3 regions of the Clostridium sp. HBUAS56017 genome follow, and region 3 is predicted to be linked to each of the others. Evidence: riboswitches for the same ligand, from Rfam matches in the RefSeq annotation. Region 3 holds a riboswitch; each other region holds the start of a gene.
What was found. A riboswitch is a leader RNA that binds a small molecule or an ion and turns the genes downstream of it on or off. The one in region 3 is predicted to bind S-adenosylmethionine.
Positions count from the first base shown of each region.

Region 1: linked by a shared signal. The riboswitch ahead of metF (methylenetetrahydrofolate reductase [NAD(P)H]) and the one ahead of FAY47_RS17065 (methionine ABC transporter ATP-binding protein) in region 3 are both predicted to bind S-adenosylmethionine.
Region 2: linked by a shared signal. The riboswitch ahead of FAY47_RS12300 (PLP-dependent aspartate aminotransferase family protein) and the one ahead of FAY47_RS17065 (methionine ABC transporter ATP-binding protein) in region 3 are both predicted to bind S-adenosylmethionine.

Region 1 is NZ_SULK01000008.1:65,205-70,172, reverse strand. Features, by position in the region: gene FAY47_RS08750 (ECF transporter S component) at 228-761, opposite strand; gene FAY47_RS08745 (S-ribosylhomocysteine lyase) at 1,038-1,493, opposite strand; gene metF (methylenetetrahydrofolate reductase [NAD(P)H]) at 1,511-2,392, opposite strand; SAM riboswitch class I at 2,465-2,573, opposite strand; gene FAY47_RS08735 (MraY family glycosyltransferase) at 2,629-3,579, opposite strand; sodium ion sensor (DUF1646 type) at 3,765-3,815, shown strand; gene FAY47_RS08730 (cation:proton antiporter) at 3,859-4,968, shown strand, end outside.
Region 2 is NZ_SULK01000013.1:65,050-70,017, reverse strand. Features, by position in the region: gene FAY47_RS12305 (aminotransferase class I/II-fold pyridoxal phosphate-dependent enzyme) at 101-1,234, opposite strand; gene FAY47_RS12300 (PLP-dependent aspartate aminotransferase family protein) at 1,237-2,382, opposite strand; SAM riboswitch class I at 2,477-2,580, opposite strand; gene FAY47_RS12295 (GIY-YIG nuclease family protein) at 2,620-2,883, opposite strand; gene FAY47_RS12290 (ABC transporter ATP-binding protein) at 2,898-4,760, opposite strand; gene FAY47_RS12285 (ABC transporter ATP-binding protein) at 4,753-4,968, opposite strand, start outside.
Region 3 is NZ_SULK01000025.1:16,304-21,271, forward strand. Features, by position in the region: gene FAY47_RS17050 (cysteine desulfurase family protein) at 1-1,103, opposite strand, end outside; gene thiE (thiamine phosphate synthase) at 1,329-1,970, shown strand; gene FAY47_RS21245 (methyl-accepting chemotaxis protein) at 2,064-2,489, shown strand; SAM riboswitch class I at 2,818-2,942, shown strand; gene FAY47_RS17065 (methionine ABC transporter ATP-binding protein) at 3,033-3,995, shown strand; gene FAY47_RS17070 (methionine ABC transporter permease) at 3,997-4,635, shown strand; gene FAY47_RS17075 (MetQ/NlpA family ABC transporter substrate-binding protein) at 4,664-4,968, shown strand, end outside.

The DNA.
Region 1 (4,968 bases), on a different contig from region 3:
CACAAATACTTATTATATTTGTTTTAAACATAACTAATTTAAAATTATAATATAAAAATATCGCAAATTCAATTTTGAATATTACGATATTCCTAAGCAATTGCTTTTGCATTCATCATAGCTTCTATCCTATAAAAAAATTTACAACAAGGTCATCATACCATATTTTGTATATAAAAATAAAGCCATGTATAAAATCTTATTCATGACTTTACTTGAAAAATATTTTAAGTTAATTGCTTTGTTATAACTTCATTAAAAGTATTATAAATGCTTTTTCTTCTAGCCTTAGCAATTGCCTTTACAATAGCATAAGCAATTGTACTATCAACAGCATGATGTATAATTGTCCCTACACACACTACTACTAGTAATTGATAAACATTAAACCCTACAAAAGGTATAACTACTAAAGCTTCCCCTATACCATGAATCGGAGCTGTAAATATTGATGCCTTAACATAACTTCTACTTCTCTTTATTATTATTGCACCAACAAGCCCTACCAAAATGTGTATCGCCGCTCTAAAAACTATAGGCATTGGTAATCCTGTGAATAGAAAACCAACAACTGATCCTACACCTACTACAACTGCTACCATAGGTGAAACTAACATTGCAATAAACATTGGTACATGAGAAGCCACAGTTGCGCTAAATGGTGGAATTATTACCCTTAAAAATGAAAACTGCACTGGAATTATTATAGCTAACGCTGTCAATAAAGCTGCATATATCATTTCTTTTGTTCTACTATTCATATATTCATCACCTCATTAATGTATATACACCAGTATACTTTATCTTGCCCCTTATGTAAACACCTTTAACTTATCCATTTTACACCAATACTTTCTTTTAATTATTAACCTAATTATTACAGGTACTGATTTCCCAGGAAATAAATTTTTTCTATTTTCTTCGATAGTTTCATCAATTAAATTTTCAAAAAACTTATCAATATTTTGTTCTTTATAGCATAAATACCTAAGGACTTCGCCCTTAGGTATTTATAGTTTCTTAATTTTAAATAGTTTTTATTCACCAAATATGTTTAAAGAAAAACCTCTATCTAATGCTTCTTTTACATATTCCTTAGCTCCAAATAGTGATAAATCTCTGTAATTTCCACATTGTATATCATTTGCTGCTGGAATCTCTTTAGCCTTTAAAACTTCCTTTAAAGAACTTTCTAATGCTTCTTTAATTTCAGCAGCCTCCCTATCTCCCCATATACTTAAATAGAATCCTGTTCTACATCCCATTGGAGATAAATCAATTATTCCATCTAATCTTCCTCTAAGTTCATGTGCTAATAAATGTTCAAGTCCATGCATGGCTGCTGTTCCAAAAGCTTCTTTATTAGGTTGAAGGAATCTTAAATCAAATTTTGTAACTTTGTCCCCTTTTGGTCCATCTAATAAACAACACTTTCTTATATAAGGTGCTTTTACCTTTCTGTGATCTAATTCAAAACTTTCTACTTTTTCCATTTTTACATTCTCCTATCTTAATAAACTTTATTTTCTGTAGCTAAAATAGTTTCAATACTTCCACTAATCTTTTTGGCTAAATATGAATTATTCATAACATATAGATGTATTCCATCAACTCCAGTAGATATAAGATCTACGATTTGCTCTACTGCGTATGCTATTCCAGCCTCTCTTAAAGCTTCTGGATTATATTCATATTTATCCATGATTTTAGTGAACTTCTTTGGGAGTGATGCTCCACTTAATGAAACCATTCTCTCTATTTGCTTTTTATTTGTAACTGGCATAATTCCAGCTTCAATTGGTATTTTTATATTTGCAGCTTTTACTTTATTAAGAAAATCATAATATAAGTTATTATCAAAAAATAACTGAGAAATAAAATAAGCGGCCCCAGCTTCTTCTTTTCTCTTCATATTTTCAATTTCTTTTAGCATACCTTTATTTTCAATATGCCCTTCTGGATAACAAGCTGCTGCAATATTAAAATCATTGTATTTGTTAATGTTTTTAATAATTTCTGAAGCATATTTAAATTCTCCCTTCATTTGTCCATCAGCTGGTATATCTCCTCTTAATGCAAGTACATTTTCGATATTATTATTCTTCAGGGAATTTAAATAGTACTCTATATCTTCTTTAGATGAATTAATACAAGTTAAATGCGCTACAGCTTCTATACCATATTTATTCTTTACCAATGAAGATAATTCTATCGTTTTATTATCAGTTATACTTCCTCCAGCACCATATGTAACACTAATATAGTCTGGATTCAATCCCTTTAACTCTTCTAATGTTCTATAAATAGTCTCAACCGATGATGTCGTTTTAGGAGGAAATATTTCAAAAGAAAAAACAGTTTTTTTATTTTCAAATATTTCGCCTATCTTCATATAAATGCCCCCTTTAATAAAAAATACCTAAAGGTTATCCTTTAGGTATAATAAATTTCTACACTATAATAACCCTTATCTTTCAGCTTTGCTGCAGGATTTAGCACCATCATACACATATTACATATATATTGGTTGCCGGGTTTCACTGGGCCAGTCCCTCCACCTCTCATGATAAGATAAATATTAATTTATAGTTATTATAATATACTATTTATACACTTTTGTAAATATAATTATTTTTTTATCAACAGTAGCAATATAGATAATCCACTGCATATAAAACTTATTGCTAGTATAAGTGTAACTATTTGATTTATACTAAGTCCTCTTTCCTCTAGTCTAAAATGCATTTGACTTCTATCAGCTTGATATACAGGTTTTCCTTCACGGAATCTTTTAAATATGACAAATAAATTGTCAAATATAGGAACTGCCAATGCCAATATTGGCAAAAACAAACTTAAAACAGTAGCTTGCTTAAAAGCACCATCAATAGCTATAATACTTAATAGAAACCCTATAAGATTAGCACCAGAATCCCCCATAAATATTCTTGCTGGATGCCTATTGTAAACTAAGAATCCTAAAATTGCTCCTGCCAGTATAATTGAAAATTGAGCTGATACTCCTTGTCCAAGTATTATTGCAGCAAAAAAGAATGTAACCGAAGAAATTAATGATATTCCTCCTGCTAATCCATCCATACCATCTGACCAATTTATTACCGTAGTAACGCCAAATATCCATGTAATAGTTAATAAAAATTGTATAGTTCTCGATAGCAATATATATTCCCCTGAAAATGGATTTCTAAATCCCTCAAAAACTATACCAGCTTTAAATACTAAAACTGCAGCTAAAACCTGAATTATTAATCTTGGATATATAGGAAATTCTCTCCCTTTAGTTTTAAAATAATCATCTACTACACCAATTAAAAATATTAATGTTGCTGAAATAAATATCCATAGTTCTTCATGTCTATCATCATTAATTGTTAAAAAATATACTATAAAAAAACCTATATAAATCCCAAGTCCACCACAAAGTGGTATTGGTCCTCTATGCTTTTTTCGCTCAGTTGGCTTATCTGTAAATTCCAATTTATGAGCCACCTTCATTATAGGTGGAGTAATTAAGAAAACAATTAAGAAAGTACTTATCAGCGTTATTAAATATTGCATATTAAATCTACTCCTTAAACTTATCTGTCCTTTTTCTTTTATTGTCCTATATGAATTATACTATTATCGACTTTTTTTAGCAATTACAAAAATATTAAAATGCATCTATATTGGCAAAACATCTACAAATATGTTATTATATCAAAAGAAGATTTTAGTAGCAAAACATTATATTTTTATTTTACGGTTGAACATTTTTTTGATTCAAGATAATCTGACTTTCAGGGTGGGAAGTCCTTAGGGACTTTCTGCCTTTTTTTATTTTAATGGAGGTGTATTATGGAAAAAACTTTACTGAGTATTGTCTTAATTCTTATATTTACAAAATTAGGAGGTATAATAAGTAAAAAATTAAAAATGCCTGAAGTTTTGGGTGCCTTAATTGCAGGCGTAATACTAGGTCCTGTTGTATTAAACCTTATACATTACGATGATAATATTAAACTTCTTTCAAACCTTGGAGTTATCATCCTTATGTTTCTTGCAGGACTTGAGACCAATGTAAAAGAATTAAAAGAAGCTGGCTTATCTTCATTTATAATTGCAATAGCAGGTATACTACTTCCTCTTTTTCTAGGAACTTTAGGTGCATCTTTATTTTTTGATAACTTATTAGAAAATATATTTATAGGAGTTATATTAACTGCCACAAGTGTAAGCATAACAGTAGAAACTCTTAAAGAGCTTGGTAAACTTAATACGAAAGCAGGTATAAATATCCTGGGAGCAGCGGTAATAGACGATATTTTAGGCCTTATACTTATATCTATAGTTCTTGCATTTGCACAAACTTCTGGCTCAAATTGGGGGGCTTCAACCTCTTTACCGATTATATATGTTTTTGTAAAAATAATTCTATTCTGTTTATTTTCTATAATTGGAATAGCTTATTTACCAAAACTTATTAACAAATTTGCTAAACAGATAAAACCCGGTAGAGAACTTCTTACATTTTCTCTAGCCTTTGCCATACTAGTAGCATATATTGCAGAAAGTCTAGGTATAGCAGCCATTACTGGAGCTTATATATGTGGTCTTATGCTTTCATCCCTTGAACACAAAGAATATTTAACAAGAAATGTTAAAGCAATTTCTTCAGGATTTTTATCTCTCATATTCTTTGCAAGTGTTGGGATTGAAGCAAACTTAAAAGGAATAAATCTCGAGGTAATCTATATTACTCTAGTCATGTTTATTGTAGCAATAATAGGAAAATTAGTAGGATGTAGTGGCGCTGCAAGACTTCTAAAGATGCCAAGAAGCGAATCCATACAAATTGGAGTTGGAATGATTTCAAGAGGAGAAGTTGCTATAATTACAGCTAATATAGGTCTTCAAAAAGGTTTAATTTCTGAAGAAGTATTTCTTCCTACTTTAATAGTTGTAATA
Region 2 (4,968 bases), on a different contig from region 3:
TATATTATATTATTAAATTTCTTACATTTTAGTTACCATAATAGACTTAATCTATCATTTAAGATGAAGCATAATTTGCTTCATCTTAAACCTTGCAAAACTAATTTATCGCCTTTTCAAAACTCTCAATTAAGTCTTCAATATCTTCAAGTCCTGCTGAAACTCGTATTAAAGTATCAGTTACTCCAAGTTTTTCTCTTTCTTCCCTAGGAATAGCTGCATGACTCATTTTAACTGGATATGATACTATAGTTTCTACCCCTCCAAGGCTTACTGCTACTCCTACATTTTCTACATTATTCAAGAAGTGTTTTGTCTTTTCTAGGCTCTTAAATTTAAATGATAATACTGCTCCTCCACCATAAGATTGTGCTAAATGACTCTCTCTCCCTGGATGACCTTCAAGCCCCGGATAGTATACTTTTTCTACTTCTGGTCTATCTTGAAGCCATTTAGCTAGAATCTCTGCATTTTTTTGACATTCAAGTACTCTAACCTTTAATGTTTTAAGCCCTCTAATAAGAAGCCAACAATCTTGTGGCCCTAAAACAGCTCCAAATGTATTTTGAATTTGTCTAATTTCACTACTTAATTCTTTATTTTTAGTTACAACTAATCCTGATATTACATCACTATGTCCCCCTATAAACTTAGTTGCACTATGAACCACAATATCTGCTCCAAGTTCTATCGGTCTCTGCAATAAGGGAGACATAAAAGTATTATCAACAATTACTATAATATCCTTTGCTTTAGCTACCTTTACTGCATCTTTTATATCTGTTATCTTTAATAACGGATTTGATGGTGTTTCTAAATATAATCCCTTTGTATTTTCTTTTATTGCATCTCTTATTTCTTCTAAATTACTTGCATCTACAAAAGTATGCTGTATATTAAATCTAGAAAATAACTTTGTTACAGCTCTATAAGTCCCACCATAAACATCTCCACATATTACAATATGATCTCCAGCGGAAAATATGCTTAATACTGAGCATATTGCTGCCATTCCTGAAGCAAAAGCAAATCCTCCATCTCCACCTTCAAGTTCCGCAATTAAATTTTCCAGAACATCCCTAGTCGGATTCCCTGATCTTGAATAATCATATTTTCCAAAGTTATCTATATCAAATTGATGAAATGTTGATGCTTGATATATCGGTGTACTTAAAGCTCCTGTATTTTTATCTATACTTCCTTCTGAATGAATTAATTTTGTCCCTATCCTCATTTCTATTCCCCCTTTATTGCTTGTTTTAAATCATCTAATATATCTTTAATATTTTCAATACCAACAGATAATCTCAGTAAATATTCATCTACCCCAAGTCTTTTTCTAAGATCATCTGGTATTTCACTATGGGTTTGAGTAAATGGATACGTTATAAGTGTGTCTACCCCCCCTAAGCTTTCTGCAAAAGATACAACCTTAACTCTTTTTAATATTTTTTCTACAAGTTTTTTATCTTTAACTCTAAAGGATAAAGTTGTACCAAATCCTGTACTTTGAGATTTATTCACTTCATATCCCTCATGTTCTTCCAATCCTGTATAATATACATCCGAAACTTCATCTTGTTCTTTTAACCAGTTAGCAATAACTATAGCGCTTTCTTCTGACTTCTCTAAACGTATGTGCAGCGTCTTTATTCCTCTTAAAACTAACCAAGCTTCAAAAGGCCCTATTGTTGCTCCTGTAGACATATTAATATATCTTAATCTTTCAATAAATCTATCATCCTTTGCAACTATTAATCCAGCTAAAACATCATTGTGTCCTCCCAAATATTTCGTTCCACTATGAATAACTAAATCAGCTCCAAGATCTAATGGTTTTTGATAATAAGGAGTAAGAAAAGTATTATCAACGATAAATATCAAGTCCTTCTCCTTAGCTATCCTTCCAATGCCTCTTATGTCTGTAACTCTTAGCGATGGATTAGATGGAGTTTCTATAAATATCCCTTTAGTATTTTCCTTAATAGCATCTTTCACTGCTAAAAAATCTCTAGTATCTACAAACGTTGATTCTATACCAAGCTCCTTGTAAATACTTCCAAAAAGTCTAAATGTACCTCCATATAGATCTTCTGAAATAACTAAATGATCCCCAGCTTTAAAAAGATGCACAATACAGTTTATAGCTGCTAAACCTGTTGCAAACGCCAACCCATACCTTCCATTTTCTAATAAAGCTACAGTCTTTTCTAATTCTTCTACAGTTGGATTTTGAAGTCTTGAATAATCATATCCTGTACTTTCATTTAATGCAGGATGCTTGAAGGTTGCACTTTGATAAATAGGAAAACTTATTGCCCCAGTATGCCTATCCCCTCCTGATGCACCTCTTACTACTGTTGTTTCAAAATTCAAATTCATAATTAGCCCCCTTTCAAAATAAAAAAAGCCGCTTCTTTATATAAGAAGCGACTATTGTTAGTCAAATATATAGTCATAATGAGACTACTAATTCCTCTTATCTGTCAGGATAAACCTGCAGGATTTAGCACCACGTAATAAATAATTACAGGTTGCTGGGCTTCAAAGGGCCAGTCCCTCCACCACTCTTAATAAGATAAACTTATTTATTTAATTACATATAATTATACATCTTTCCTAATCAATGTCAACATGTTCTTTGAAATTTTTAATCAAATTATCCTTTTCTTCTCTTCTAAGCTTTTTAATAGCATATTCTCGCTTCATCGCATCTACTTTATCCTCAAAAGTTTCAAAATAAACAATCTTTAGAGGGCCTCTACCCCTAGTGTATTTGGCCCCTTTAGAATTACAATGATCTTTGAATCTTTTTTCTAAATTATTTGTCCATCCAGTATAAAGAGATCCATCTCCACATAACAAAATATAAACATAATTCATACCACTAATATATATTAAGCTATCTCTGAATTTTCAAATTGAGAATTATAAAGATCACAATAGAATCCACCAGCAGATAATAACTCCTCATGATTTCCTTGCTCTATTATATCTCCATCTTTCATAACAAGAATTAAATCAGCATCACGGATGGTTGATAATCTATGAGCAATTACGAAGCTTGTTCTTCCTTCCATAAGATTATCCATAGCTTTTTGTATCAATACTTCTGTTCTTGTATCTACTGAACTTGTTGCTTCATCTAATATTAATATCTTAGGATCTGCAAGTATTGCACGAGCTATAGTTAATAATTGTTTTTGTCCTTGAGATACATTACTAGCTTCTTCATTTAATTCCATATCATATCCATCAGGTAATGTTTTAACAAAGTGATGAACATGAGCTGCTTTAGCTGCTTTTATAACTTCTTCATCTGTTGCATTTAACTTACCATATCTTATATTCTCTCTAATACTTCCATTGAATAACCATGTGTCTTGAAGCACCATCCCAAAAAGCTCTCTTAATTCACCACGATTAAAGTTCATTATACTATTGCCATCTATTAATATATCCCCACTATTTATATCATAGAATCTCATTAAAAGCTTAACTATTGTAGTCTTACCTGCACCTGTAGGCCCAACTATCGCAACCTTTTGCCCTGGCTTAATATTAGCAGTAAAGTCATTTATTATTGTCTTATCTGGATTATATCCAAAGTGAACATCTTTAAAGTCAACTCTACCTTCAAGGCCGTTTGGAGATACTGGATTTGGAACAGTTTGTTCTTCTTCCTCTTCAGCTATAAATTCAAATACTCTTTCAGCTGCAGCTGCTGTTGATTGCATTAAGTTAGCAATTTGTGCTACTTGCGCTATAGGTTGAGTAAAGCTCCTTACATATTGAACAAATGATAATATATCTCCAACTTCAATTGCTTTTTGAATAGCAAGCCATCCACCTAGTATTGATATCATTACATATCCAATATTACCCACAAAAGTCATTATAGGCATCATCATACCTGATAAGAATTGTGACTTCCAAGCTGAATCATATAATGTGTTATTATATTTATCAAATTCTTTTACAGCTTCTTCTTCACCATTAAATGCTTTTACTATATTATGTCCACCGTATACTTCTTCAACCTGACCATTTACATGTCCTAAATATTCTTGTTGAGATTTAAAGTACTTTTGTGATTTCTTAACAACTGCGCCTATTAACCCCATCGAAATAGGTAGTATTAATAAAGCCGCAATAGTCATAGGTATACTTATTGATAACATCATTGCTAATACTCCAATAATCATAGCAACAGATGTAATCATTTGAGTCATACTTTGATTTAAATTTTGACTCACTGTATCTATATCATTTGTAACTCTTGATAAAACTTCTCCATGAGTTCTTGTATCAAAATATTTAAGTGGCATTCTATTTATCTTTTCAGCAAGTTCTTTTCTTAGGTTATATGAAACTTTTTGAGTTACTCCACTCATAATAAATCCTTGTACAAAAGCTAATAATGCACTAACTACATATAATCCTAATAAGGTTAATAATATTCCTGCTATCTTATCAAAATCAATACCGGCTCCCTCAGCACCAGTTGTCTTTGATACTAGACCATTAAATATTTCTGTTGTTGCCTTTCCTAATATCTTTGGTCCAACTATTGTAAATACGGTACTACCGATTGCAAATATTACAACTATTATTATAGATAATGTATATGGCTTAAGATAAGTCATAAGACTTTTCATAGTTTCTTTGAAGTTTTTGGCCTTTTCTACATTTCCTCCCATTGGGCCTCTACCCATACCCATTGGACCTCTACTCTTATTATTCTTTTCACTATTACTCATTTCCTAGCTCCTCCTTTGAAAGCTGTGATAAAGCTATTTGCTTATATACTTCACAATTATTTAGAAGCTCTTTGTGATTCCCTATCCCAACTACTTTACCTTCATCTAAAACTATAATCTGTTCTGCATTTAAAATTGTACTTATTCTTTGTGCTACTATGAACACTGTACTATTGGAAGTTTCGTTCTTCAACGCTTTTCTTAAAGT
Region 3 (4,968 bases):
TCAATGGTCTTGTCTATTTCTTCCTTAGTGTTGTCAGGTGAAAATGAAAATCTTATTGCACCTTCAACATCGCTTTTTGTGAGGCACATTGCCTCTAACACATGGCTTCCAACAACTCCACCTTTACTTTTAGAAGTACAAGCTGATCCAGTTGAAACAAAGATGTTTTCCTCACTTAAGAAATGGAGTAATACTTCTCCACGTATTTTTGCAAAAGATACGTTTAGTATGTATGGAGAAAAACCTTCATCCATAGGGCTATTAATTTTAATGTTATCAATATCGCTAAGTTTATTAATCATATAATTTTTTAATTCTTCTACTTTTTTATAGTTTTCCTTGAGATGGTTAATTTTATCCTTAGCGGCTATTGTAAGACCTACTATACCAGGTAAGTTTTCAGTTCCTGCTCTGAGCCCTTTTTCCTGAGCTCCACCAATTATATTGGGAATAGGAGTAATACCTTTTCCTATATAACAAAATCCAATTCCTTTTGGACCATTGATTTTATGAGCACTTACAGTTAATGCATCGATTTTCATAGAGCTTACATTAATAGGAAGTTTCCCATAACCTTGAACGGCATCTACATGAAATTTTGCTCTTGAACTTATTTCTTTTATAACTTTCCCAATTTCCTCAAGGTTTTGTATTGTACCTACTTCATTGTTTACATACATGATCGATACTAATACAGTATCTTTATTAATAGCAGATTTTAAATTGTCTATATCTATAAATCCGTTTGAATCAACAGGAATGTAAGTAACTTTAACTCCATTGTTTTCTAAAAATTGAACTGTATTTTTTATAGAACTATGCTCAAAATTAGTAGTAATTACATGAAGATCTTTCTTTGCTAGTCCTTTTAGGATAAAGTTATTTCCTTCACTTCCACCTGATGTGAAATAAATTTCATCTTTAGAACAATTTATAGTTTTTGCAATTTCCTCTCTACATTCATTTATTTTTTTATCACATTCCATACCAAGCTTATGAAGAGATGAAGCATTAGCATAGAAGTTATTCATACTGTCACAGATAGCGTTAATTACTTCGCTTGAAGGCTTAGTTGTTGCTGCATTATCTAAATAAATATTCATAGTTAGCACCTCCTGAAAATTTATTACTTATATTTCATATAAACATACTTAGTATAATGTAAATATAACATTATTTCAAATATAAAAAATAATACCACTTTATACTATGGTCATGAAAGAGTTGATTAGCTATAATAGTATACAAGAGAATTGTAAGTTTTTATACAGCAATTAGGAATTTTTATTGATAATTTATATAAGAGTTTTAGAAAAGGGGAAAAATAAATGGACAAATCAGTTATTGATTATTCACTTTATCTAGTTACAGATAGATCTGTATTAAAAGGAAGAAATTTGAGTAAAGCAGTTGAAGAGAGTATCCTTGGAGGAGTGACTTTAGTTCAACTTAGAGAAAAAGAAATATCTTCATTAGATTTTTATAAAATAGCTAAGGAAATTAAGGTTGTAACCGATAAATATAATATACCATTAATAATAAATGATAGACTGGATATAGCTCAAACTATTGATGCTTCAGGGGTTCATTTAGGACAAAGTGATATACCTTGCAAAGTAGCTAGAGAAATTTTAGGTAAAGATAAATTAGTAGGGGTATCAGCACATAATTTGGATGAAGCATTAAAGGCTCAAGCAGATGGGGCAGATTATATTGGCTGTGGTGCTGCATTTGCTACAAGTACGAAAGAAGATACTGTTAAGGTTACATATGATTCATTAAAAGAAATTAAAAGTAAGTTATGTATTCCGGTAGTTGCAATTGGAGGAATAAATGACAAGAATGTTAATGAATTAAGTGGGTCAGGAATAGATGGAATAGCCGTGGTGTCAGCGATTTTACAAAAGCAAAATATACGAAATACTACAAAAGAATTGAAAAGTATTTTGAATGCTAATTTAGGTAGATAGTATGAAATCAATAATAGAATATTGGTTTTAGTATTTTAATGGTATATAATAATAATTAGGTTGGGAATCTATAGGAAAGAGGAGTAGGATATCATGGAACAAATGGAATCAATAAGTAAGTCTATTGAAAAAATTAGTAAAGAAATTGATGAAATGAAGAGTACAGCAGAAAGTCTTTATGGCAAAGTAGACAGTATGAAGGATATGGTGAATAGTTTTAAAAATTCTTCACAAGAAATAGTGGGAATTGCATCTCAAACTAATATGCTTTCTTTAAATGCATCTATTGAAGCTGCTAGAGCTGGAGAAGCTGGAAAAGGATTTGCAGTAGTTGCAACAGAAGTTAAGAAGTTATCTGATATGAGTAGTAAGGTGGCTGAATCAACAGTTAAAGATCAAAATGAAATGCTTAAGATGATAGTTGATATTTATAAGGTTGCAGATATTGTAAATGAAAAGAGTGAAAGTTTAAGAGAAGCAATTGATAATATACAAAAAGCTGTAGAAAATAATAATTAGTTTATAAAATTGGCTTAATGGAAAGTTGTATTGATTAGGGATATTTCTGATTAATGCAACTTTTTTTATGTGAAATTATACAAAATACTACGATAAAAGTTTTTAATTTTCTTATAAAGAAAATAGTTTAATCAAACTAACATGATAAATGTATCTATAGAGGCAGCTAGGGTTGGAGAAGCAAGAAGAGGAAACAGCAAAACAAGAAGAGATTGCTTCAATTGCTGCTTGTCTTGTTAAAAATTCATAAAAAGATATTGACAAATTGCAATTAAGATAATATTATAAATAACATGAAGCAATTGCTCAGAAAATTTAATACAACGATATCTTATCAAGAGTGGTGGAGGGACTGGCCCTTTGAAGCCCAGCAACCAATATAATAGTTCATTTACTATTTTACTATGGTGCTAAATCCTGCGGTAAATTTTTTAAATTACTGAAAGATGAGAGAATAATATTTTAGTGTTTATTATTGCGCTAGAGATTTATTCTCTAGCGCATTTATTTTTTATCTTACATTCATAGAGGAGGAGACAATTAGTGATTGAAATTAAAAATGTAAGTAAGAGTTTTGGGGATGTAGAAGTTTTACAAGATATTTCAATAAGCATAAATGAAGGGGAAATTTACGGTATTATCGGGCATAGTGGGGCAGGAAAATCAACTTTGCTTAGATGCATAAATGGTCTTGAGTCATATGATAATGGATCTGTAATTGTGATGGGGAAAGAAGTTTCTAAGCTTAATAATAATGAACTTAGAGAATTTAGAAAAGACTTAGGTATGATATTCCAAAACTTTAATTTACTAAAAAGAAAAACAGTATATCAAAATATTGCTCTTCCACTTGAAGTTTGGGGCTACAGTAAGAAAAAAATAGATGAGAGAGTAATGGAACTGTTAAGATTAGTTGGGCTAGAAGAAAAGATTAACAGTAAACCTGCATCTCTAAGTGGGGGACAAAAACAAAGAGTTGCTATAGCAAGAGCTTTAGCACTTGAACCAAAAGTACTTTTATGTGATGAAGCAACATCGGCATTAGATCCAAAGATAACAAAGGATATATTATCTTTGCTATTAAAGATTAATAAAGAACTTGGAATTACCATAGTTATGGTTACACATCAAATGGAAGTAGTAAAAGAAGTATGTGAAAAAGTAGCATTAATCGAAGGGGGCAAAATTAAAATAGAAGGAAGATCAGATGAGTTATTCTTAAAACCAGGACTATCTCTAAAGAAGTTCTTAGGAGAAGAAGAGGAGGAAACTCTACCTGATACAGGAGTTAATATAAAGTTATTCTTCCCAGCAGATTGTTCTGAAAATACAATAATCACAAGAATGGCTAGAGAAACAAATGTAGATTTTTCAGTAGTTTGGGGCAAACTAGAAAAGTTTAGAAGTAATGTTCTTGGTAGCTTAGTAATAAATGTAGAAGAAAAGGACAAGAACCTAGTTATGAATTATTTAAAAGATAAAAATATAGAATGGGAGGTAATATAGTATGTGGGAATTACTTTGGCCAGCAATACAACAAACTTTAGTAATGGTTGTTCCATCAACTATATTAGCAGTGATAATTGGTTTTATACCAGCTATTATATTAACTTTAACAGATGAAAATGGATTAAAACCGAATAAGGCGGTTTATAAAGGGTTAGACTTTATAGTAAACACACTTAGAAGTTTACCGTTCCTTATATTAATGGTAGTTATTATACCATTTACGAAATTAATTGTAGGAACTTCTATTGGAGAAGTAGCTTCTATAGTGCCATTAACTGTAGCTTCGGCACCTTTTATAGCTAGAATAATAGAATCAGCTTTAAAGGAAGTCGATCCAGGAGTTATTGAAGCAGCAAAAGCTTTTGGGGCTAGTACAACTCAAATAATATTTAAAGTAATGATTAAAGAAGCTGTACCTGCAATCATTTCAGGTATAACACTTTCATTAATAAGTATTATAGGATATTCAGCTATGGCAGGGACTATCGGAGCAGGTGGTCTTGGAAATTTAGCTGTAAGATATGGATATCAAAGGTTTCAAACAGATGTAATGATAGTGACAGTAATAGTACTTATTATTATAGTTCAAGGATTACAAAGTTTAGGCAATTATTTATATAACAGATTATCTAAATAGATTTAGTGATTTAAAGGGGGATTTATAAATGAAAAAGAAAAGTATAATTTCAGTAGTATTAGCAGGAATATTAGCACTAGGATTAGCTGGATGCGGAGCAAAGAAAACAGATGATAAAACAATAACTATTGGAGTATCACCTGTTCCACATAAAGAAATAGTTGAACAAATTAAGCCTATATTAGAAAAGGAAGGCTATAAGTTAGAGATAAAAGAATTTGATGATTATGAATTACCAAATACAGCAGTACAAGATGGAGAAATTGATGCGAACTACTTCCAACATATTGCTTATTTGAATACAACAAATGAAAAGAAAAACTATGATTTAAC